3 regions of the Streptomyces sp. NPDC098101 genome follow, and region 2 is predicted to be linked to each of the others. Evidence: riboswitches for the same ligand, from Rfam matches in the RefSeq annotation. Region 2 holds a riboswitch; each other region holds the start of a gene.
What was found. Region 2 has a riboswitch for cyclic di-AMP ahead of ACIQVI_RS06305 (transglycosylase SLT domain-containing protein). Riboswitches for the same ligand answer to the same signal wherever they lie in the genome.
Positions count from the first base shown of each region.

Region 1 (6,984 bases), on a different contig from region 2:
GCCCCGGCGGCCAGGTCGAGCGCGGCCCGGACGTCGGCGCGGATCGCCTCGGCCTCCTCGGCGGTCGGCGGGTCGTGGCGGACGTGCCGCTCGGTGAGCCGGACGCAGCCGATGTCGACCGAGCGGGCGGCCTGGACGCGGTCGGTGCCGGTGACGAACTCGGTGGAGCCGCCGCCGATGTCCACGACCAGGTACGTCTCCGTGCCGGGCAGCTCGCCGGTGGCGCCGGCGAAGGAGAACGCGGCCTCCTGGTCGCCGGTGATGACCTCGGGCTCGACGCCGAGGATCTCCACGACCCCGCGCACGAAGTCGTCGCGGTTCTCGGCGTCGCGGGAGGCCGAGGTGGCGACGAAGCGGATCCGCTCGGCGCCCAGCTCCCGGATCACGGCGGCGTACTCGCGGCAGGCGGCGAAGGTCCGCTCCAGGGCCTCGGGGGCGAGCCGGCCCGTCCGGTCGACGCCCTGGCCGAGCCGGACGATGGTCATCCGCCGGTCCAGCTCGACCAGCTCGCCCGTCTCCGGGTGCACGTCGGCGACGAGGAGGCGGATGGAGTTCGTACCGCAGTCGATTCCGGCGACCCGGGTCACTCCGAGGCCTCCTTCTCGTCGGCACACGGGGTGACGCAGGCGCCCTTGGCCCACCACTCCGGCAGCATCGCGAGGGCCTCGTCGCCGAACGGGTTCACGCCGGGGCCCGCGACCAGGGAGTGGCCGACGAGGACGTGCAGGCACTTGACCCGGTCCGGCATCCCGCCGGCGCTCGGGAAGCCCTCCAGGACCTCGATGGCGTCGCGGCGGGCGAGGTAGTCCTCGTGCGCGGCCCGGTAGGCGTCGGCGAGCTCCGGGTCGGTGGCGAGCCGGGCCTGCATCTCCTTCATGACCCCGTTGGCCTCCAGGGTGCCGATGGCCGAGGCCGCCCGGGGGCAGGTCAGGTAGTACGTGGTGGGGAAGGGCGTGCCGTCGGGGAGCCGGGGCGCCGTCTCGACGACGTCCGGCTGCCCGCAGGGGCAGCGGTGCGCGATGGCGCGCAGGCCGCGGGGCGGCCGGCCGAGCTGGAGCTCGAAGGCGGCGACGTCCGCCTCGGTGGGCTCGGTGCGTTCGGTCTGCGGAGGGGGCGTTTGCATGTCTGCCTTGGGTGCCTAGGTCGTCGGTCGTCGGTCGTACGGGAGGTCAGCGGCGGTCGGCGTTGTCCACGCCGTCCCAGAGGTTGTCGTACCAGGGGCGGTCCGCCGCTCCCTGGTCGGCGCGGGGCCGCTGCTCCGCGCCGGGGTCGTTCACGGTGAAGCCGGTCTCGCCGGGAAGCAGGTAGTGCAGGTGCTCGCGGGCGAGGCGGCGGACGTAGGCCGGGTCCTGGAGGCGGGCCTTCTCGTCCCTCAGCTCCTGCACCCGCCGGGCGGCCTCGGCGGCCCGGCGCTCCTGCTCGGCGATCTCGCCCTGCTGGGAGACGTAGCTGCGCATGGGATAGGCGAGGGCCACGACCAGGGAGCAGACGACGAGGGCGAGGAAGGCCGCGCGGCCGGTGAGCCGGGAGCGGCGGGCCTGACGGCGGGTCTGGGAGCGGTAGACACGGGCGGCGGTCTGCTCGCCGAGCAGCCTGATCCGGGTCGCGGTCGAGAACCGGTCCCGGTCCTTCACGGCCATGTCGTGTCGCCTCCCCTGTTCACGCGGACGTCCCCGCACACGGTACGGGACCGAGTACGGGGACGTACGGAAGCTGCTCTGCGGAAGGGCGCGGCCCTTCAAACAAGCGTCAGCCCTTGAACCGCGGGAAGGCGCTGCGGCCGGCGTACACCGCGGCGTCGTCGAGGATCTCCTCGATGCGCAGCAGCTGGTTGTACTTGGCGACGCGCTCGGAGCGGGCCGGGGCGCCGGTCTTGATCTGGCCGCAGTTGGTGGCGACGGCCAGGTCGGCGATGGTGACGTCCTCGGTCTCGCCGGAGCGGTGGGACATCATGCACTTGAAGCCGCTGCGCTGGGCCAGCTCGACGGCGTCGAGGGTCTCGGTCAGCGAGCCGATCTGGTTGACCTTGACCAGCAGGGCGTTCGCGGACTTCTCCTCGATGCCCCGGGCCAGGCGCTCCGGGTTGGTGACGAACAGGTCGTCGCCGACGAGCTGGACCTTCTCGCCGAGCTTCTCGGTGATGACGTTCCAGCCGGCCCAGTCGTCCTCGAACAGCGGGTCCTCGATGGAGACCAGCGGGTACGCGGCGACGAGCTCCTCGTAGTACTCGGTCATCTCGGCGGCCGAGCGGGCCTTGCCCTCGAACTCGTACGTGCCGTCCTTGTAGAACTCGGAGGCGGCGACGTCGAGCGCGAGCGCGATGTCCTTGCCGGGCACGTAGCCGGCCTGCTTGATCGCCTCGAGGATGAGGTCGAGCGCCTCGCGGTTGGAGCCGAGGTTCGGGGCGAAGCCGCCCTCGTCGCCGAGGCCGGTGGAGAGGCCCTTGGTCTTCAGGACGGACTTGAGGGTGTGGTAGACCTCGGTGCCCCAGCGGAGGGCCTCGGAGAAGGACTCCGCGCCGATCGGGGCGATCATGAACTCCTGGATGTCGACGTTGGAGTCGGCGTGCGACCCACCGTTGAGGATGTTCATCATCGGAACGGGCAGCAGGTGCGCGTTCGGGCCGCCCAGGTAGCGGAAGAGCGGGAGGTCGCTGGCCTCGGAGGCGGCGTGCGCGACGGCGAGGGAGACGCCGAGGATGGCGTTGGCGCCGAGCGAGGACTTGTCCGGGGTGGCGTCCAGGTCGAACATGGCCTGGTCGATCAGGCGCTGCTCGGTGGCGTCGTAGCCGACGAGCTCCGGGCCGATCTGCTCGATGACGGCGAGGACGGCCTTCTCGACGCCCTTGCCCTGGTAACGGTTCGGGTCACCGTCGCGAAGCTCCAGGGCCTCGAACGCACCGGTGGAGGCGCCGGACGGAACGGCAGCACGGCCGGTGCTGCCGTCGTCGAGGCCGACCTCGACCTCGACCGTGGGGTTGCCTCGGGAGTCCAGGATTTCCCGGGCTACGACGACGTCGATGGACGGCACGAGCATCTCCTTCTGGGATGTGACGCTGGATGTGACGCAGGGCCTGTGCTGGGTCGCTCGGCCTTGCGACAAGAGCCTAACCGCCCCGGAGGCTCCGACCGGCCGGGCGCCCGCCCCCTGGGACGAAAAAGGACCCAAGGGCACGCACAAGGGGACGAAGGACCCCAGATCTACTGGGCGGTAACCATCAAGTGGGGCACGGGCGGGCTCCTGAGGCGGTCGCGGCCCCCTCTGTACGGCCCCTCAATAAGGGGAACCCCGGTCCGGCGCGCACGGGGGAAGGGCGCGCCGGACCGGGGTGGTCACCGCGGGAGGGTCGTCGGGGGCGCGTGAGCCGCCGGACTCACGCGACCCGCCGGGCTCACTTCAGGTGGAGCTGCTGGCCCGGGTAGATCAGGTCGGCGTTCTCGACGACGTCCTTGTTGAGCTCGAAGAGCTCGGCCCAGCCGCCCTTGACGCCCTGGGCGTCGGCGATCTTGCTGAGGGTGTCGCCGGCCACGACCTTGTACTCGCCGTCGCCCTTCTTGACCGTCTTGCCGGTCGGGGTGGTGACGGTCTTCTTGGCGGCCTCGGGGGCGGCCTGCCGCTCCTTCTTCGGGGCCTGGCGCTGCTCGCTGCGGGTGGTCGGCTGCTCGGCCTTCCGCTCCTGCTTCGGCTGCTGCTGCTTCGGCTGCTCCTGCTGCGGAGCGCTCTCGGCGGCGCCGCCGTCGTACGAGGCGCCGGAGAGGCCCACGCCGCAGCTCGGCCAGGCGCCCTTGCCCTGGCCCGCGAGGACCTTCTCGGCGATGGCGATCTGCTGGGACTTCGACGCCTGGTCGGCGGTGGAGGCGTAGGCGGTGCCGCCGTACGCGGCCCAGGTGGAGGCCGAGAACTGCAGGCCGCCGTAGTAGCCGTTGCCGGTGTTGATGGACCAGTTGCCGCCGGACTCGCACTGGGCGACGCGGTCCCACTCGGAGGACGTGGCGGCCGAGGCGGTGCCCGCGGTCATCAGCGGGGCGGCGACGGCGATGCCGGTGACGCCGACGAGCGCGGCGAGCTGGGTGGCCTTGGAGGGACGGCGGTGTTTGCCCTTGACGGAAAACAGCATGGGAATTCTCCTCACCGACGCCTGCGAGGTGAGCTGTCGGGTTCGGGCCGAAGAGTTGCCCGGCCGCGTGTCCTAGCACGCGGCTTCACCCCAAGCCGGTCGTCGGCCGTCTGTCTCGACGGCCGGGGCCGGCACTTACCTTGGGTCCCCCGCTCCTGCCTACGGCGCTTGCGCGACGACTGTTCCCATCGGCCGACGGCAGGATTCGGCGTTTCGGTCGACGGGGCCCGCGGTGGCGAGCGGTGATGACCGTAGACACAGAACCCTCCGAAGTTCAAAGAGGCTCATACGACGAATTTCGCCTCTTCTTGCCCTTCGGAGGGGACTGTTTGCGCAGGTGAGGAGTGACGGAAGCGGAGTTTGCGGGCGCTGTGGGCCAGTTGGGGCAAAGAGACCCATGTCTCACTCACCCGGAACCGGACATAAGCCCGCGAACTACCCCTCCGCCGAGACCGAACCCTTCGTCAGGTCGAGGTTCTGACCAGGGAGGATGAGGTCCGGATCGGTGCCCACGGTCCGCTTGTTGGCGTCGTAGAGGGCGGTCCACCCTCCGGGCAGTTCGTTCGCCTGGGCGATGTCCGAAAGGCTGTCACCCGGACGCACGGTGTATTCACCCGAAGAGCCCTGACTGTCCGTTGCGTCCGAATTCTTCGCTTCGTCAGCAATTGGGGCCGAGACGGGCTCTTCGGCAAGCTTGTCCTTGCCCGAGGCATGTCTACCGGATTCGGTGGAGCTGTCCGGCTTGTCGGTTTCCTCCGGGGCGGCGTCGCCCCGGTGCTTGCCTGTGCCGGGCGCGGACGGCGTGCCCTCGTCGCCCGGGACGCCGGGCGTCACGGAGCCGTCGGGGGCGACCGGGGCCGTCGGGTCGGACGGATCGGCCGGGAGCGTCGGGTCCGCCGGGTCCGTCGCCCCCGTCGACCCGGAGGGCGCGGACGGCGTGGCGGGGGCGGTCGGCGCGGTCGGGTCCGCCGGGGTGGCGGGAGCCGTCGATCCGGCCGGCGCGGACGGCGCGGCGGGAGCGGTCGTCGGGACGGAGGCCTTCGGCGTCCCGGTGGACGGCGCGGTCGGGGAGGCGGCCGGCGAGCCGGAGTTCCAGCTCGACTCGGGGACGGGCGCCACGGAGGGCGCCGGAGCGGTGGCCGGACCCGGGTCCACCCCGGTGGGCTTCCCGTCGTTCGTCAGACCGGCGATCGGCGCGCAGGTGGCCCAGGCGTCGCTGCCCTTGGCGAGGGCCCTCTCGGCCACCGCGATCTGCTGGGCGCGGCTGGCCAGGTCGGGGCTGGGCGCGTACGACAGGCCGCCGTGCCGCTCCCAGTCGCCCTGGGTGAGCTGGAGGCCTCCGTACATCCCGTTTCCGAAGTTGGCGCTCCACTGACCGCCGGACTCGCACTCGGCGACGCGGTCCCACGTGGCGGCGTCGGCGGCGGACGCGGATCCGGTGGCGAGCAGGGGCAGCGCCATGGCGGATCCGGTCACGCCCGCGGCGACGACGATGGCGGGGGCCTGACGGGGGCGACGGTGTCGTCCGTTCCCGGAACGCATAGGTACGCCTTTCGCGTGACGGCTGAGACTGCGGCGAAACGTAGCGGCATTCGAACGTCCGTCACAAGTCGATGGCCACTCGATCACATGAAGATCACATTTCTGACGGTCCGTCAGTGTGCGAGAGGGGTACGGAAGGGGAGAACTCCACCGGAAGCGTGCGCAAACCGCGCATGATGAGCCCGCCGCGCCACCGGAGTTCGGCCGGATCGGCGGCGAGTCGCAGGTCCGGCAGGCGGGTCAGGAGGGTCGCGAGCGCCGTCTGTCCTTCGAGGCGCGCGAGGGGCGCGCCGAGGCAGTAGTGGATGCCGTGGCCGTAGCCGAGGTGCTGGTTGTCGCGCCGGGCGAGGTCGAGCACGTCGGGCCCGTCGAAGCGCTCCGGGTCGCGGTCGGCGGCGGCGAGCACCACGAGCACCGGGTCGCCCGCCGGGATCTCCTGCCCGCCGATGGTCAGCGCCCGCGTCGCGTACCGCCAGGTCGCCATCTCCACGGGCCCGTCGTACCGCAGCAGCTCCTCGATCCCGGTCTCCAGGAGGCCGGTCTCCCCGGCGGCGAGGGAGTCCTGGAGGAGTCCCCTCTGCACGGGATCGCGGAGCAGCGCGTACAGACCGTTCCCGATGAGGTTCACGGTGGTCTCGAACCCCGCGAAGAGGAGGATGAAGGCCATGGCGGCGGCCTCGTTCTCGGTGAGGTGCTCGCCGTGGTCGGAGGCGCGGATGAGCCCCGAGATCAGGTCGTCCCCCGGGTCTTCGCGCTTGCGGTGGATCAGCTCCGCGAGGTAGCCGCGCATCTTCTTCACCGACCGGGCGACGCCGCCGCGCGGGCCTCCGCCGTGCCGGATCATCATCCCGGCCCAGTCCCGGAAGTCGTCCTGGTCCTCCTCGGGCACCCCGAGCAGTTCGCAGATGGCGTAGATGGGGAGCGGGAAGGCGAACTCGTGGATGAGGTCCGCGCTCCCCTTCTCCACGAACGCGTCGATGAGCCGGTCGGTCAACTCCTGGACGCGCGGGGCGAACTCGGCGACCCGGCGCGGGGTGAAGGCCTTCGACACGAGCCGCCGGAGCCGGGTGTGGTCGGGCGGGTCGATGTTGAGCAGGTGGGTCATCAGCTCGGCCTTGCGCTCGCCCGGAATGCCCGTCTTGCCCTTGGCGTGCGGGGACTCGTCGTGGTGCGCCGGGTTCTTCGACAGCCGCTGGTCCGCGAGGGCCTGCCGGGCGTCCGCGTACCGCGTCACGAGCCAGGCCTCGACCCCGCTGGGCAGCGTCGTCCGGTGCACGGGCGCGTGCTCCCGCAGCCAGGCGTAGGCGGGGTACGGGTCGGTGGCG
Region 1 covers NZ_JBIWAS010000007.1:89,622-96,605, forward strand. Annotated here, with positions in the region: gene ACIQVI_RS27960 (exopolyphosphatase) at 1-587, opposite strand, end outside; gene ACIQVI_RS27965 (DUF501 domain-containing protein) at 584-1,123, opposite strand; gene ACIQVI_RS27970 (septum formation initiator family protein) at 1,170-1,640, opposite strand; gene eno (phosphopyruvate hydratase) at 1,750-3,036, opposite strand; gene ACIQVI_RS27980 (transglycosylase family protein) at 3,392-4,117, opposite strand; cyclic di-AMP (ydaO/yuaA leader) riboswitch at 4,121-4,338, opposite strand; gene ACIQVI_RS27985 (transglycosylase family protein) at 4,553-5,593, opposite strand; gene ACIQVI_RS27990 (cytochrome P450) at 5,754-6,984, opposite strand, start outside.
Region 1: it holds a riboswitch for cyclic di-AMP, as region 2 does, so the genes downstream of both, ACIQVI_RS27980 (transglycosylase family protein) here and ACIQVI_RS06305 (transglycosylase SLT domain-containing protein) in region 2, are expected to answer to the same signal.

Region 2 (6,984 bases):
ATGGGCGGCAAGGCGGCCCAGCTGATGCTCCTCGAAGCGCCCGGCCGCGTCCGCTCGCTCATCGGCGTCTCGCCGGTCTCCGCCGCCGGATTCCCCCTCGACGGGGAGTCCTGGGAGCTCTTCGCCGGAGCCGCCGGGGAACCGGCCAACCGGCGCGCGATCATCGACCACACCACCGGCGGCCGGTACGACGACGCCTGGCTGGGCACGCTCGTCGACCGCTCCCTCGGCCGCTCCTCCGCCACGGCCTTCCGCGCCTACCTGGACTCCTGGTCCCGCGCCGACTTCCACGAGCGCGTCCGCGACAACCCCACGCCCGTCCTCCTCGTCGTCGGCGCGCACGACCCGGCGCTCGGCACCGAGGCGATGGAGGGGACCTGGCTGCGCTGGTATCCGAACGCGCGCCTCGAAGTCATCGAGGACGCCGGGCACTACGCCCCCGAGGAGACCCCGGAAGCCCTCGCCGAGGCCATCGAGGCCTTCCTCGCGGCCTGAGCCGCCTGAGCCGCCTCGGCCGGGCGGGGCGGGCCGACGCGTCTACCCTGGAGGGACGGGCAGGGGACGGGCGCCGCGTTCCTCCCCGGGCCCGCCCGGGCGGAAGGGCGTCGGACCATGTTCTTCAGCGATCGCAGCGACGCGGGGCGGCAGCTCGCCGCCCGGCTCGACCACCTCAAGGGCCGGGACGTCGTGGTCCTCGGCCTTCCGCGCGGCGGCGTGCCGGTGGCCGTCGAGGTCGCCGACGCCCTCGACGCCCCGCTCGACGTCTGCCTCGTCCGGAAGCTGGGCGTGCCCCACCGGCCGGAGGTCGCGATGGGGGCGATCGGCGAGGGCGGCGTGCGGGTGCTCAACGACCGGGTGCTCCACGAGGCCGGGGTGGACGACCGCGCGCTGGCCGCCGTGGAGGAGCGCGAGCTGACCGAGCTGGACCAGCGCACCCGCCGCTACCGGGGCAGCCGGACGCCCGTGCCCCTGGAGGGGCGGACGGTCCTCGTCGTCGACGACGGGCTCGCCACCGGCGCCACGGCCCTGGCGGCCTGCCGGGTGGTCCGTGCCCGGGGCGCGGCCCGGATCGTCCTCGCGGTGCCGGTCGCGCCGCCCGGCTGGACGGCCCGGCTCGGCGGCGAGGCCGACGAGACCGTCAGCGTCCGCACCCCGGAGGGGTTCTACGCCGTCGGCCAGTTCTACCGGGAGTTCCCGCAGACGCCGGACGACGAGGTGATCGCCTGTCTGGACCGGAGCCGGGCCGCGCGCGACCCCGTCGTACGGGAGGCGGACGTACGGATCCCGGTCGGCGGCGCCACCCTCGCGGGGCGGCTCGCCGTGCCCGAGGGGGCCGCCGGCCTGGTCCTGTTCGCCCACGGCAGCGGCAGCGGCCGCCACAGCCCCCGGAACCGGGCGGTCGCCGCGGAGCTGAACAGGGCCGGTCTCGGGACCCTGCTGTTCGACCTTCTGAGCGAGGCCGAGGCGGCCGACCGGGCGCACGTCTTCGACACCCCGCTCCTCGCGGGCCGGCTCGCCGGGGCCACGGAACGGCTGGCCGAGCGGCCCGACGTCGCGGGGCTCCCGCTCGGCTACTTCGGCGCGAGTACGGGAGCGGCGGCCGCGCTGTGGGCGGCGGGCGACCCCGCGTCCCCCGTCGCCGCCGTCGTCTCGCGCGGCGGCAGGCCGGACCTCGCGGCCGACCGCCTGGCCGGGGTGCGGGCCCCGACCCTCCTGGTGGTGGGCGGCGACGACCCGCTGGTCCTGGACCTCAACCGGCGGGCCGGGGCGCTGCTGCGCTGCGAGAACCGGCTGGCCGTGGTGGAGGGGGCCGGCCACCTCTTCGAGGAGCCCGGTGCCCTGGAGGAGGTGGCGGAGCTCGCCACCTCCTGGTTCACCGGGCACTTCCGGCGTCGGGGCACCGATGTGCCCCGTTGACGACGGTCAGTACGCCCCGTTGACGTTGTCGATGGAGCCGTAGCGGTCGGCCGCGTAGTTGCAGGCGGCGGTGATGTTGGCGACCGGGTCGTACAGGTCCATCGACGTACCGGGCACGTGGTAGGCCAGGAAGGTCGGCTCGATGACCTGGAGGAGGCCCTTCGAGGGGGTGCCGTTGACGGCGTTGATGTCCCAGTTGTTGATGGCCTGCGGGTTTCCGGAGGACTCGCGCATGATGTTGCGGTGGATGCCCTCGTAGGAACCGGGGATGCCGTGCTGGGCCATGATGTCCAGCGACTGCCGGATCCAGCCGTCGAGGTTGTCGGCGTACTGGGTGGCGGCGACCGGAGCGGCGGCCGGGGCGGCGGCAGCGGCCGGGGCGGCGGCGGAGGCTCCGGTGGCGGCGCCGGCGGCCGGAGCGGTCGCGCGGCGCTCGGAGCGGCTCGCCCGGTCGGTCGTGGCGGACTTCTCCGCCTTCGCGGTGGCCTTCCGATCCGCCTTCCGCTCGGCCTTTCGCTCCGTCTTCTCCTGCGTCTTCGCCTGAGAGGGGACGGCCTTGGCGGAACCCCGATGAATCGTCAGTTCCAGACCGGGGTGGATGAGTGACGGATTGTCACCCACGGCGCTCTGGTTGGCGCGGTAAAGGCTCTTCCAGCCTCCCTGAATTCCCTTCTTGTGGGCGATCAGGGAAAGCGAGTCGCCGCTCACGACGGTGTACGTGCGCGCGGTCGCCGGGGCGGCCGGGGCCTTGGCGGCGGCCGGGGCAGCGGGAGCGGCGAAGGTCTTGGCGGCGATCTCCGGGGCGCCGGCGGCGGGCGCGGCACCGGCCGTGGCGGGGGCGATCAGGGGCAGGGACAGCGCGGCTCCACCGGTGCCGACCAGGGCGAGACCACGGGAGACGTGGCTGCGGCGGGGGCGGCGGTGCTTACCGTGTGCAGGCATGACGGATTCCTCTCCGGCGCCTACGAGGTGAGCTGTCGGGTTCGGACGGGAGATGTCCGGCCGCGCGCACGCGGCTGCACCCCGAGCCGTTCCGGATCACCGGACCGGCGTATTCGTGGGTCCCCCGCTCCTGCCGTCGGGTGAAAAGGGAGGTTTCCGAGCGGTGGCAGGATTAGGCGTTCCGCTCGAATGGGGGTGACCGTAGGCCAGTAATGCGGCGAATAACAAGAGGATCAGAGCGGCGGCACGTGTAAAAGGATCACCGAATTCGGGGAATTCAAGATCGGCCGGCCCGAAAAGGTGTCGAACTTCCTTGTGCGGTACGGGGTGGGAGAGGTCGGCGCCGTGCGGCGGTCCGTGCGGAGTGAGTCGCGTCACCCGGTGGGTTATGTCCGAATATGCGATGTAATTCCGTTGATGGGGAAATAGGGCGAAAAACTGTCGGGTGGGGTTTTCGGGGTCGATGGGGCGTCTTGGGTGGCATCCGGTGTCGCTCAAGTGCAAAGCGCGCAAAGCCGACATTCTTCTCGAAGGATGGAGCGACCGACCCAGGAGCCGCCCGATGCCCCCCGCCGCCCCCCAGCTCACCCCCGACACCCCCGACACCCTCGACCGCGAGGCCGCCGCCCTCTACGAGAGCGCCGTCTGGCAGCGGATCGTCACCGACTGGACCGCCCCCGAACCGCTCGCGCCCACCTCCGAACCGCTCGCACCCGCCCCCGGGCCGTCGTCGGGGGAGGTGCGGGACTGGCGGGACCTGCTGAGCGTGCCGGTGGACCGGCTCGTGGCCGAGGCGCTCGACGCGCTCCCGGCGCCGGCCCCCGTCGAGCGCCGCCTCCCCGGCCGGATCGGAGCCGTACTGCCGGACCGCCTGCACGCCTGGCGCCGCATCGGCGGGGCCGAGCTGCGCCCCTCGGTCCACCTCGGCTACGCGCGCCTCGTGCTGACCGAGTGGGGCTGGCAGAACGCCCCGTACAAGCTGCGCGACAGGCGTGGGGCCCGCTGTGTCTGCGGGGCGCTCCTCGCCGCCCACCGCCTCGGCTACGGCGGTGCGGACACCATGAACGAGGCGGCCGCCTGGATCATGACCGAGCTGCGGTCACGGGGGTGGCGTGACCTCATCGGCCCGTGGAACCGGGCTCCCGGGCGCACGGCCGGCGACGCGCTCGCCCTCCTCGACGCCACGGCCCGCCGCGCCGCCCACGCCGGGCGCTGACGCCCGGGGCCCGGACGCGGGGACCCCGCGCCCGGGCCGCCGGACTCAGCCGCTGACGCTCGGGGCCCCGGTCTCGATGTGACCGGTGTACCGGCGCGACCAGGTCCCGTCGACGCCGGTGGTGATCGTGAAGTCGTACCAGCCCCGCTGGTACGCGACGGCGTTGAAGAAGTCCTCGGTGGCGGAGCCCGCCGGGACCGTGTACGTCCACGGCCCGTCCGTCCGGTAGGCGTTGGAGCGGATCGTGAAGGTGACGGGCCCGGCGGAGGCGTTGGTCATCCTGAACCAGAGGGCCGTCTTCCCCGTCCCGGGCTCGGTCGCGAACCGGGCCGCCACCTCGACGTCCTTGCCCGCCTTGGAGGCGTCGCCGATGAACCGGCGCAGGAAGCGGTTGGGTCCCATCATCGAGATGTCGTACTTCCCGGACCCCGAGCCCGTGCCGATGTTGAAGAAGTCGGAGGCCGTGCCGCCGGGGTCCACGGTGTACTGCCAGGCGGCCGTGTCGCGGTGCTGGTGCGGATGGATCGAGAAGTGCGCGGCCCGCCTGGCTTCCGTGCCCCGGTTCGTCATCGAGAACCAGGCCAGGATCTTGCCGCCGGAGCCGAACTCGAAGCGGTCCAGGTTGCCGTTCACCTGGTACGGCAGGGCGCGTGCCGGCCGGGTGCCCGCTTCCTGCGCGGGCAGGGCGTTGTTCTGCGGGACCGGGTTCGGCAGCGGCTTGCAGGTGGCCTGCCCGATCACCTTCGCCGTCGACGGAAGCCCGGCGGGCACCCCGTACACCGGGTGGGCGAAGTCGAAGACGCCGGTCAGATCGCCCGTCACCTTCCGCCGCCAGGCGCTGATGTGGGGACAGGCGGCCGGGGTGCCGAGGGCCGTCGTCCAGGTCTCCAGGAAGCGCAGCACGGAGGTGTGGTCGAAGACCTCGGAACTCACCCAGCCGCCCCGGGTCCACGGGGACATGACAAGCATGGGGACGCGGAAGCCCAGGCCGATCGGCACGCCGTCGAGGTACTCGCCCGGTGTGCCCGGCGGGGCGACCGGCGGCGGCACGTGGTCGAAGAAGCCGTCGTTCTCGTCGTAGTTGAGGAACAGCACGGTCGAGTCGAACACCTCGGCGTTCGCGGCCAGGGCCCGGTAGACGAGGTCGACGAAGTGCGCGCCGTCCCCGGGCGGCGCGTAGGGGTGCTCGGAGAACGCCTCGCTCGCCACCACCCACGACACCTGCGGCAGGGTCCCCGCCAGGACGTCCGCGCGGATCGCCGCCGCGATGTCGTCCGGGGTCGAGCCGGTCACCTTCGGGACCGAGCCCATGCCCCGGTCGTACAGCGGGTCCCCGGGCCGCGCGTCGGTGAACCTCTTGAAGTACGCGAGGCCGTTGTCGCCGTAGTTGTCCTGGGCGTTCTGGTAGACCTTCCAGCTCACCCCGGCGCGCTGGAGTGCCTCCGCGTACGTCTCCCAGGTCAGCCCCCGCTCCTCGCCGCCGTCCTTGCTGGAGGCGTCGATCTTCCCGCTCCACAGGAAGGTGCGGTTGGGGCCGGTGGCGCTGAGCGCCGAGCAGAAGTATGCGTCACAGATCGTGTAGTGGTCGGCGAGCGCGTGGTGGAAGGGGATGTCCTCGCGGTCGAGGTGGCCGAGCGTGCGGACGTTGCCCACGCCCGTCACCCAGTTGTCGAGGCGCCCCTTGTTCCAGGCCGCGTGCTGCGAGGTCCAGCTGTGCGGCAGGTCGCCGTTGCACTGCGCGAGGGTCTCCCCGTCCACCCCTCCGGCCGGCGGGGTGTCGCTGAGCTTCCAGGGGTACTGGCGGCCGCCCGGGCTGGGCTGGTTGAAGGTCCCCCAGCCGCCGGGCAGATTGCCCGCCGCGCGGTCGGCGAAGCCCCGCACCCCGCGCAGGGTGCCGAAGTAGTGGTCGAAGCTGCGGTTCTCCTGCATGAGGACCACCACGTGCTTGACGTCGGTGAGGGTGCCGGTCGCGGCCCGCGCGGCGGCCGACGCGGACGCCGGCGGCAGCGCCGCCCCCGCCACGAGCCCCGCGCCGATGCCGACGAACCCCCTGCGGCTGATGGGAATCATGCCCCGCCTCTCGTGTCACGGCGCGCCCCGGCGGCACGTCGGACACATGATGGAGGGAAGGACGCCCAAAGGTATACGCCCGTGCGGTAATTACTGAGTTAACAGCCGGGATCCCGAGCAACCTTGGCCAATGATTGGTTCAGGGGAAGACCAATGGCGGTGGGCGGGTCAGACGGTGAGGACCTTCACCCCGGCCTCGGTGAGCTGGGCGGCCGTCTCCGGCGCGATGCCCGTGTCGGTCACCAGGGTGTCGATCCGGTCCAGACCACAGATCCGCGCGAACGCGCGGCGGCCCATCTTCGAGGAGTCGGTCACCACGACGACCCGGCTCGCCCGCTCCGCGAAGAGCCGGCTGATGCTCGCCTCGTCCTCGTGGTGCGCCATCACGCCCAGCTCGGCGTCGATCCCGTCGACCCCCAGCACCACCACGTCGAGCACCACCTCGCTGAGCACCCCGACCGTCAGCGGGCCGACCAGCTCGTAGGTCTGGGGGCGGGCGACGCCTCCCGTCGTGACGATCTTGATCTGCGGGCGCACCGCCAGCTCGCCCGCGATGTTGAGCGCGTTGGTGACCACGGTCAGCGCCGGACCCGGGGGTGCCGTCACCGGTCCCGGGACCTCGGCGCGCCCGCTCGCGAACCGCAGCGCCAGCGCCCGCGCCACCTCCGTCGTCGTCGTGCCGCCGTTGAGCCCGACGACCTCGCCGGGCGTGACCAGATCGGCCGCGGCCTCCGCGATCCGCTTCTTCTCCGGCGCGTGCCGCGTCGACTTGTACCGCAGGGGGAGCTCGTACGACACGCCGTGCGCCACCGCGCCGCCCCGTGTCCTCACGAGGAGCT
Region 2 covers NZ_JBIWAS010000001.1:1,517,208-1,524,191, forward strand. Annotated here, with positions in the region: gene ACIQVI_RS06295 (alpha/beta fold hydrolase) at 1-495, shown strand, start outside; gene ACIQVI_RS06300 (phosphoribosyltransferase family protein) at 613-1,917, shown strand; gene ACIQVI_RS06305 (transglycosylase SLT domain-containing protein) at 1,924-2,859, opposite strand; cyclic di-AMP (ydaO/yuaA leader) riboswitch at 2,864-3,048, opposite strand; gene ACIQVI_RS06310 (hypothetical protein) at 3,422-4,075, shown strand; gene ACIQVI_RS06315 (phosphocholine-specific phospholipase C) at 4,121-6,145, opposite strand; gene ACIQVI_RS06320 (DeoR/GlpR family DNA-binding transcription regulator) at 6,314-6,984, opposite strand, start outside.

Region 3 (6,984 bases), 900 kb from region 2:
GACGGTGCCGTACGCGCAGTTCGTCCTGCCGGGACCCAACGGAACCGACGGAACCGACGGACCCGACGAGGAGGCCGCCGCATGAGCACCCGCGCCCTCACCCCCCGCCCGTACCGCAGCTACGTCTACGCCTATCCGCACAAGACGGCCTACCGGGAGCTGTCCGAGCCCCCGGAGCTCGCCGCGCTCTGGGCCGGGGAGCCGAAGGACGCGCTCTCGCTCTACGCGCACGTGCCGTTCTGCGAGGTCCGCTGCGGCTTCTGCAACCTCTTCACCCGGATCGGCGCCCCCGGCGAGCTGACCACCCGCTATCTGGACGCCCTCGACCGGCAGGCGACCGCCGTGCGCGAGGCCCTCGGGGACGGGGAGCCGGTGCGGTTCGCCACGGCTGCGTTCGGCGGCGGCACGCCCACCTTCCTCACCGCCGCCGAGCTGGAGCGGCTCTGCGACATCGCGGAGCGGCGCATGGGGGCGGACCTGCGGGCGGTGCCGCTGTCCGTGGAGACCTCGCCCGCGACCGCGACCGCCGACCGGCTCGCGGTGCTCGCGGAGCGGGGCGCGACCCGGCTGAGCATCGGGGTGCAGAGCTTCGTGGAGGCCGAGGCGCGAGCGGCGGTCCGGCCGCAGCGCCGCGCGGACGTCGAGGCGGCGCTCGGCCGGATCCGGGACACCGGCGTCCCCGTGCTCAACATCGACCTGATCTACGGGATCGACGGGCAGACCGAGGAGTCCTGGCGCCGCTCGCTCGACGCGGCCCTGGCCTGGCGGCCCGAGGAGCTGTACCTGTACCCGCTGTACGTCCGGCCGCTGACCGGTCTGGGCCGGACGGCCCCGGAGGACGACCGGGAGTGGGACGAGCGGCGGCTGCGGCTCTACCGGCACGGCCGGGACCACCTCCTGGAGCGCGGCTACGCGCAGGTGTCGATGCGGATGTTCCGGCGGAGGGACGCGGCGCCCCTGGGCCCGGACGACCACGCCTGCCAGACGGACGGGATGATCGGCCTGGGCTGCGGGGCCCGTTCGTACACCTCGGCCCTGCACTACTCCTTCGACTACGCCGTCGACATGCGGGAGATCCGCTCGATCATCGACGCCTACACGGAGACCCGCGACTTCTCGCGCGCCCGGGTCGGCCGGTGGGTGGACGCCGGGGAGGCGCGGCGGCGCCATCTGCTCCAGTCGCTGCTCCAGGCGGAGGGGATGCCGGTCGCCGGGTACGAGGAGCGGTTCGGGTCCTCGCCGTTCGCGGACTTCCCCGGCGAACTGGGGCTGTTCGAGGCGCTCGGCTGGCTGGACGGGGAGGCGCCGGAGGGGCTGCTGCGGCTCTCGCCGGAGGGCCTCGCGCACTCGGACGGGCTCGGTCCCGAGCTGTTCTCCCCCGGGGTGCGGGCCGCGATGGCCGCGTACGAGCCGAAGTAGGGGGCGGCCGTGGACCTCACTCTGCTCTACCGGGGGCCGCTGTCCTCCTGCGACTACGACTGCCCGTACTGCCCCTTCGCCAAGCGCCGGGACAGCCGCGAGCAGCTGCGCGCGGACCGGGCCGCTCTTGAGCGGTTCACCGGGTGGGCCGCCGCGCAGACCGGGGACCGGCTGCGGGTCCTGTTCACGCCGTGGGGCGAGGGCCTGGTGCGCTCCTGGTACCGGCGGGCGCTGGTCGAGCTGTCCCGGCTGCCGCACGTCGAGCGGGTGGCGATCCAGACCAATCTGAGCTGCCGGACCGACTGGCTGGCGGAGGCGGACCCGGAGGCCGTGGCGCTGTGGTGCACGTACCACCCGGGGCAGACGCCGTACGAGCGCTTCCTCGCCAAGTGCCACGACCTGGCGGGGCGGGGGATCCGGTTCAGCGTCGGCGTGGTGGGGCTCCCCGAGCACCGGGAGCACGCGCGGCGGCTGCGGGACGCGCTGCCGCCGCACGTGTACCTGTGGGTGAACGCGGCGGAGGGGCACGCGTACACCGACGCGGAGGCCGACGGGTGGACGGAGCTCGACCCGCTCTTCCCGTACAGCCGGCATCCGCACCGCTCGGCGGGGCTGCCCTGCCGCACCGGCGAGTCGGTGATCTCGGTGGACGGCGGGGGGACGGTGCGGCGCTGCCACTTCGTCAAGGCGGAGCTGGGGAACCTGTACGACGGCTCGTACCGCGCCGCCCTGCGTCCCCGCGCCTGCCCCCTCGCCGTCTGCGACTGCCACATCGGCTACGTCCACCTGGAGACGCTGCCGCTGTACGACGTGTTCGCGGGCGGGGTCCTGGAGCGGATCCCCGCCGCGCCGCCCGCTACAGGGGCATGAGGTCCCCGAGGGGCATCAGGTCGGGGCGCTTGGCCTCGACGTGGTCCCCGGAGCTCTCGCCGCGCAGCCGCCGTCCGATCCAGGGGACGAGGTACTCCCGCGCCCACTGGATGTTGTCCCGGCGCACTTCGAGGGAGCCGCGCGGCGGAACCGGCGGCCACACCTGGTCGGGGTCGGCGGGCACCGGCAGGCCGAGGACCTGGGCGGCGCGCAGGGCGACCCGGGTGTGCCCCTCGGGCGAGAGGTGCAGCCGGTCGTCGTCCCAGGCCCGCCGGTCCTGGACGGACTTCAGGGACCACAGGTCGAGGACCGGGCAGCCGTGGCGGTCCGCGATGGCCCGGACGTGCGCGGTGTAGGTGGCGATCTTGCCGCGCAGGTGCCGGAGCACGGGGACGTCGCGGGTGTCGAAGCCGGTGGTCACCATGACGGTCCCGACGGCGGAGGTGAGTTCGGCGACGGCGCGCTCGAAGCGCTCGGCCACGTCGTCCGGGTCGGTGCCGGGACGGATGATGTCGTTGCCGCCCGCGCAGAAGGTCACCAGGTCGGGGGCGAGTTCCTTCGCCCGGGGGACCTGTTCCGCCACGATCTGGTCGAGGAGGCGCCCGCGTACGGCCAGGTTGGCGTAGCGGAAGGCGTCGTGCTCCGGCAGCTGGTCGGCGAGCAGGACCGCGAAGCGGTCCGCCCAGCCGACGTACGTCCCGTCGGGGCCGGGGTCTCCGACGCCCTCGGTGAAGCTGTCACCGATCGCCGCGTACGACCCGAATGCGTTCTTGTCTCTTGATCTCGAATCGTCTGCCACGGGGGCACATCCTTCCCTTTCGCATGTGACCTACGCGACCGTAAGGAGGGGTTGACGACGGGTGACATATGCCACCGATAAAGATTCGCCCAAGTCGGAATAGGCCGACGGCCCGGCATGGAATGTGCCGGGCCGTCGGAAAGGGTGTCTCCCGCGTGCGCGTCAGACGGAGACGCCGTGCTGGCGCAGGTAGGCCAGCGGGTCGACGTCCGAGCCGTAGTTCGGCGTGGTGCGGATCTCGAAGTGCAGGTGCGGGCCGGTGGAGTTGCCGGTGGAGCCGGAGAGGCCGATCTGCTGCCCGCCGCTGACGCTCTGCCCGGCCGAGACCGAGAGGGAGGAGAGGTGGGCGTACTGCGAGTAGTTGCCGTCCGCGTGCTGGATGACGACCTCGTTGCCGTACGAGCCGCTCCAGCCGGCGGAGACGACCGTGCCGGCGCCGACGGCGCGGACGGTGGTGCCGGAGGAGGCGATGAAGTCGACGCCGGTGTGGTAGCCGGAGGACCACATGGAGCCGGAGGCGCGGTACGGGGTGGAGAAGCCGCCGGTGACGGGGGCGACCCAGCCGGACGAGGAGGCGGTGGAGCCGGTGGAGCTCTCGGCGGCCTTCGGGGCGGCGGCGGTGGCCGGGGCGGCGGCGCGGCGGCTCTCGCCGCGGGAGGCGCGGGGGGCGTCGTCGCCGTTCTTGCCGGACTCCTGGGCGCTGGGGGTGCTCTTCGGGCCGGCCGGGGCGGAGCCCTTGGCGCCGATGGTGAGCTTCATGCCGGGCAGGATGAGGGAGGGGTCCGCGCCGATGGTCCGGCGGTTGTCCTCGTACACCTTCTGCCAGCCGCCCTCCAGGTGGTGGTCGGCGGCGATCTTCGACAGGTAGTCGCCGGGGACGACGGAGTACGTCCGGGGGCCGGTCGTCGCGGCGGGCTTCGCGGGGGCGGCCTTCGCCGCGACGGCGTGCGCGGTGACGGCGGACCGGACGGAGGCGGCGGCCGGGGCGGCCTGCTCGGCGGCGTGGGCCCCGGTGGCGCCGAGGAGCGGGAGGGCGACGACGGCGCCTCCCGTACCGGCGGCGGCGAATCCGCGGGTGAGGGGGTTGCTCTTGGGACGGCGGTGCTTACCCTTCGCGGGCATGGCGAATCCTCTCCGGCGCCTGCGAGGTGAGCTGTCGGGTTCGGACTGGAGATGCCCGGCCGCGCTCGCGCGCGGCTTCACCCCGAGCCGTCCTGCATCGCGGGACCGGCGTACTTCCTGGGTCCCCCGCTCCTGCCACGCATGGGATGGGTGGAATTCCGGGCGGTGGCAGGATTAGGCGGTCCGTCCGGATTGACCGTGACGCTAGACGAGCGGGGTCGGCGCGAACAAGCCGCTGTTTTGTCCCGGCATTCCGCCCTAGATCGTTCCCCCGGGATTCCGGTCACCCTCCGTGGATGACGGTCCTTCGACTCCCTTTTCCCGTAAGGGGATTGCGGCGGGCCTCCGGCCACGATCCGTCACTTCTATGACCCTGCTCACGCACCGAAACCCATCTCGTCCGTAAACAGGGCGCGTTATATCCAACGTGCCAATTCGGACAGATTGCCCATTCCCGTCCGAGGGGATGCGCCGCGCCCTTCCCGCCCGGATGATTGCCCCCGGAACCGATTTCTCGTCGGGCACCCGAACGCCGACTCTCCAGGAGCATCCGTGACGCAGCAGCTGCCGCAGGTCCCGCCCATCGAAGCCGCCGAGCCCGAGCTGGCGGAGGTCCGCAACTTCCGGGACGTGGGCGGCCTGCCGACGACGGACGGGCGGGCGGTCCGCCCCGGCCGGCTCTTCCGCAGCGGCCACCTCGCCCACGCGACCGAGAGCGACGCCGCCTTCCTCGCCGGCCTCGGGCTGCACACGGTCTTCGACTTCCGCAACGAGGCCGACCGGCGGATCGAGGGCCCGGACGTCGAGCTGCCCGGCGTACGGAACGTGAACATACCCCTCAACGACCCGGCCGACGGCAAGGAGTTCTGGAAGCTGGTGCGCGACGGCGACACCGCGCAGCTGCGGGAGATCCTCGGCGAGGGCAAGGCGGCGGCCCGAATGTCCGATTCGTACCGGCGGATGGTGGTCGAGCGGACCGCGGAGCACAGCCGGATCCTGCACTCCATGGCGGAGGAGAGCGTCCCGGCCCTGATGCACTGCGCGGCGGGCAAGGACCGGGCCGGGCTCGCCGTCGCGATCACCCTGCTCGCCGTCGGAGTCGAGCGGACGGCGATCGAGGCCGACTACGTGAAGTCGAACGAGCCGCACCGCCGCTACAAGGTGCGCCGCAGCTCCACCGCCCCGGACGCCATGGGGCCCGAGGTGATGGAGCTGCTGGCCCCGCTCTTCGACGCGCGGGCGGAGTACCTGCTGGCGGCCTTCGAGACCATCGAGACGACCTGGGGCTCGGTGGACGCCTACTTCTCCGGGGGCCTGAAGCTGTCCCCGGAGACCCGTGAGCGGCTGCGGGAGCGCCTGGTCACCGGGGCGTAGGAGGGGCGGCGCCTCCCGGGGGCCCTACTTCGCGCCCATCGCGAAGAGCAGGTAGAGGAAGCCGGCGAAGAGGTGACCGGCGATCAGGTAGGCGAAGAGACGGAGCACCAGGCCCTTGGGGAACTTGCCTTCCCCGCGCTCCTCGCCGGTGACGGGTGCGGACTTCTCGGACATGTCGGTCCTTTCCTGAAGAATCGTCACAGGGGAATCGTTACGGCGGATCGCCGAAGCGGATCGGCACGACGGATCGCCACGGCGGATCGTTACGGCGGTCAGCGCCGGTGCGGGGTCCCGTCGCCGAGGCACAGCTCGGCGACGGGGCTCTGCAGCAGGGTGTGGACGAAGAGCAGCTCGGCCCCGCCGGGGGTGGCGGCGCCGATCCGGTGCGGGGTGAGCGAGTCGAAGTGCGCGCCGTCCCCGGGATCGAGGACGTGGACCGCCTCGCCGAGCACGAGCCGCACCCGGCCCTCCAGGACGTGGATCCACTCCTCCCCCGGGTGCACGCGCACGATGTCGTCCCGGGTGGCGTACGGCACGTGGACCCGCAGGCACTGGAGGGCGCGCCCGGCGCCGCCCGCCTGGCGGTAGATCCAGCCGTCGGCCTCGACGGGTTCGGAGCGGCCGGCCCGGACGACGGGATCGCGCTCGGGGGGCGCCTCTCCCAGGAGCTCGGAGACCGTCGTACCGTAGGTGCGGGAGAGGGCGAGCAGCATCGGCAGCGAGGGCTGCCGGTTCCCCGTCTCCAGGCGCGAGAGGTGGGCCGGCGAGAGGCCGGCCCGCCGGGCGGCGGCCTCCAGGGTGAGCCCCCGGCGGCGGCGCAGGGCCCGCAGCTGCGGTGCGACGTCGGGCAGGACGCCGGAGGTGGCGGGGTCCGGGGAGGTGTCCCCGGGGACGTGGTCCATGCCCCCATTCCGCCAGGATCGTGCCTCCGGGGCAAGTTTCTTGCCCCAGAGGCAAAACCCGGAGGGTCGTTTCAGGTCAGCGCTGCGCGACCGCCTGCTTGACCAGGGTCTTCCCGAAGTCCCACATCAGGCCGCCCCCGCCGTGGGCCTCGTCCATGACCGCCGTGAAGGCGGTGACGAACCGGTCCACGTCCGCCTCGTCGACGACGAGCGGCGGGATCAGCTTGATCACCTCCAGGTGGTCCCCGGAGACCTGGGTGAGGATCCTGTGCCGCTGGAGCAGCGGGACGACGACCATCTGGGCGAAGAGGCCCTTGCGGGCCGCCTGGAGCACCGTCCAGCGGCCGCGCAGGCCGAGCGAGGACGGCCTGCCGAACTCGACGCCGATCATCAGACCGCGCCCGCGGACCTCGTGGAGCAGCTCGTACCGGGGCACCAGCTCCTTCAGGCGGCCGGAGAGCAGGTCGCCGATCCGGCGCGCGCGGGCGACCGTGCCCT
Region 3 covers NZ_JBIWAS010000001.1:622,160-629,143, reverse strand. Annotated here, with positions in the region: gene ACIQVI_RS02665 (STM4013/SEN3800 family hydrolase) at 1-85, shown strand, start outside; gene ACIQVI_RS02660 (STM4012 family radical SAM protein) at 82-1,419, shown strand; gene ACIQVI_RS02655 (STM4011 family radical SAM protein) at 1,429-2,289, shown strand; gene ACIQVI_RS02650 (SGNH/GDSL hydrolase family protein) at 2,276-3,088, opposite strand; gene ACIQVI_RS02645 (peptidoglycan DD-metalloendopeptidase family protein) at 3,251-4,210, opposite strand; cyclic di-AMP (ydaO/yuaA leader) riboswitch at 4,214-4,373, opposite strand; gene ACIQVI_RS02640 (tyrosine-protein phosphatase) at 4,763-5,584, shown strand; gene ACIQVI_RS02635 (DUF6126 family protein) at 5,609-5,758, opposite strand; gene ACIQVI_RS02630 (helix-turn-helix domain-containing protein) at 5,857-6,486, opposite strand; gene ACIQVI_RS02625 (aspartate aminotransferase family protein) at 6,563-6,984, opposite strand, start outside.
Region 3: it holds a riboswitch for cyclic di-AMP, as region 2 does, so the genes downstream of both, ACIQVI_RS02645 (peptidoglycan DD-metalloendopeptidase family protein) here and ACIQVI_RS06305 (transglycosylase SLT domain-containing protein) in region 2, are expected to answer to the same signal.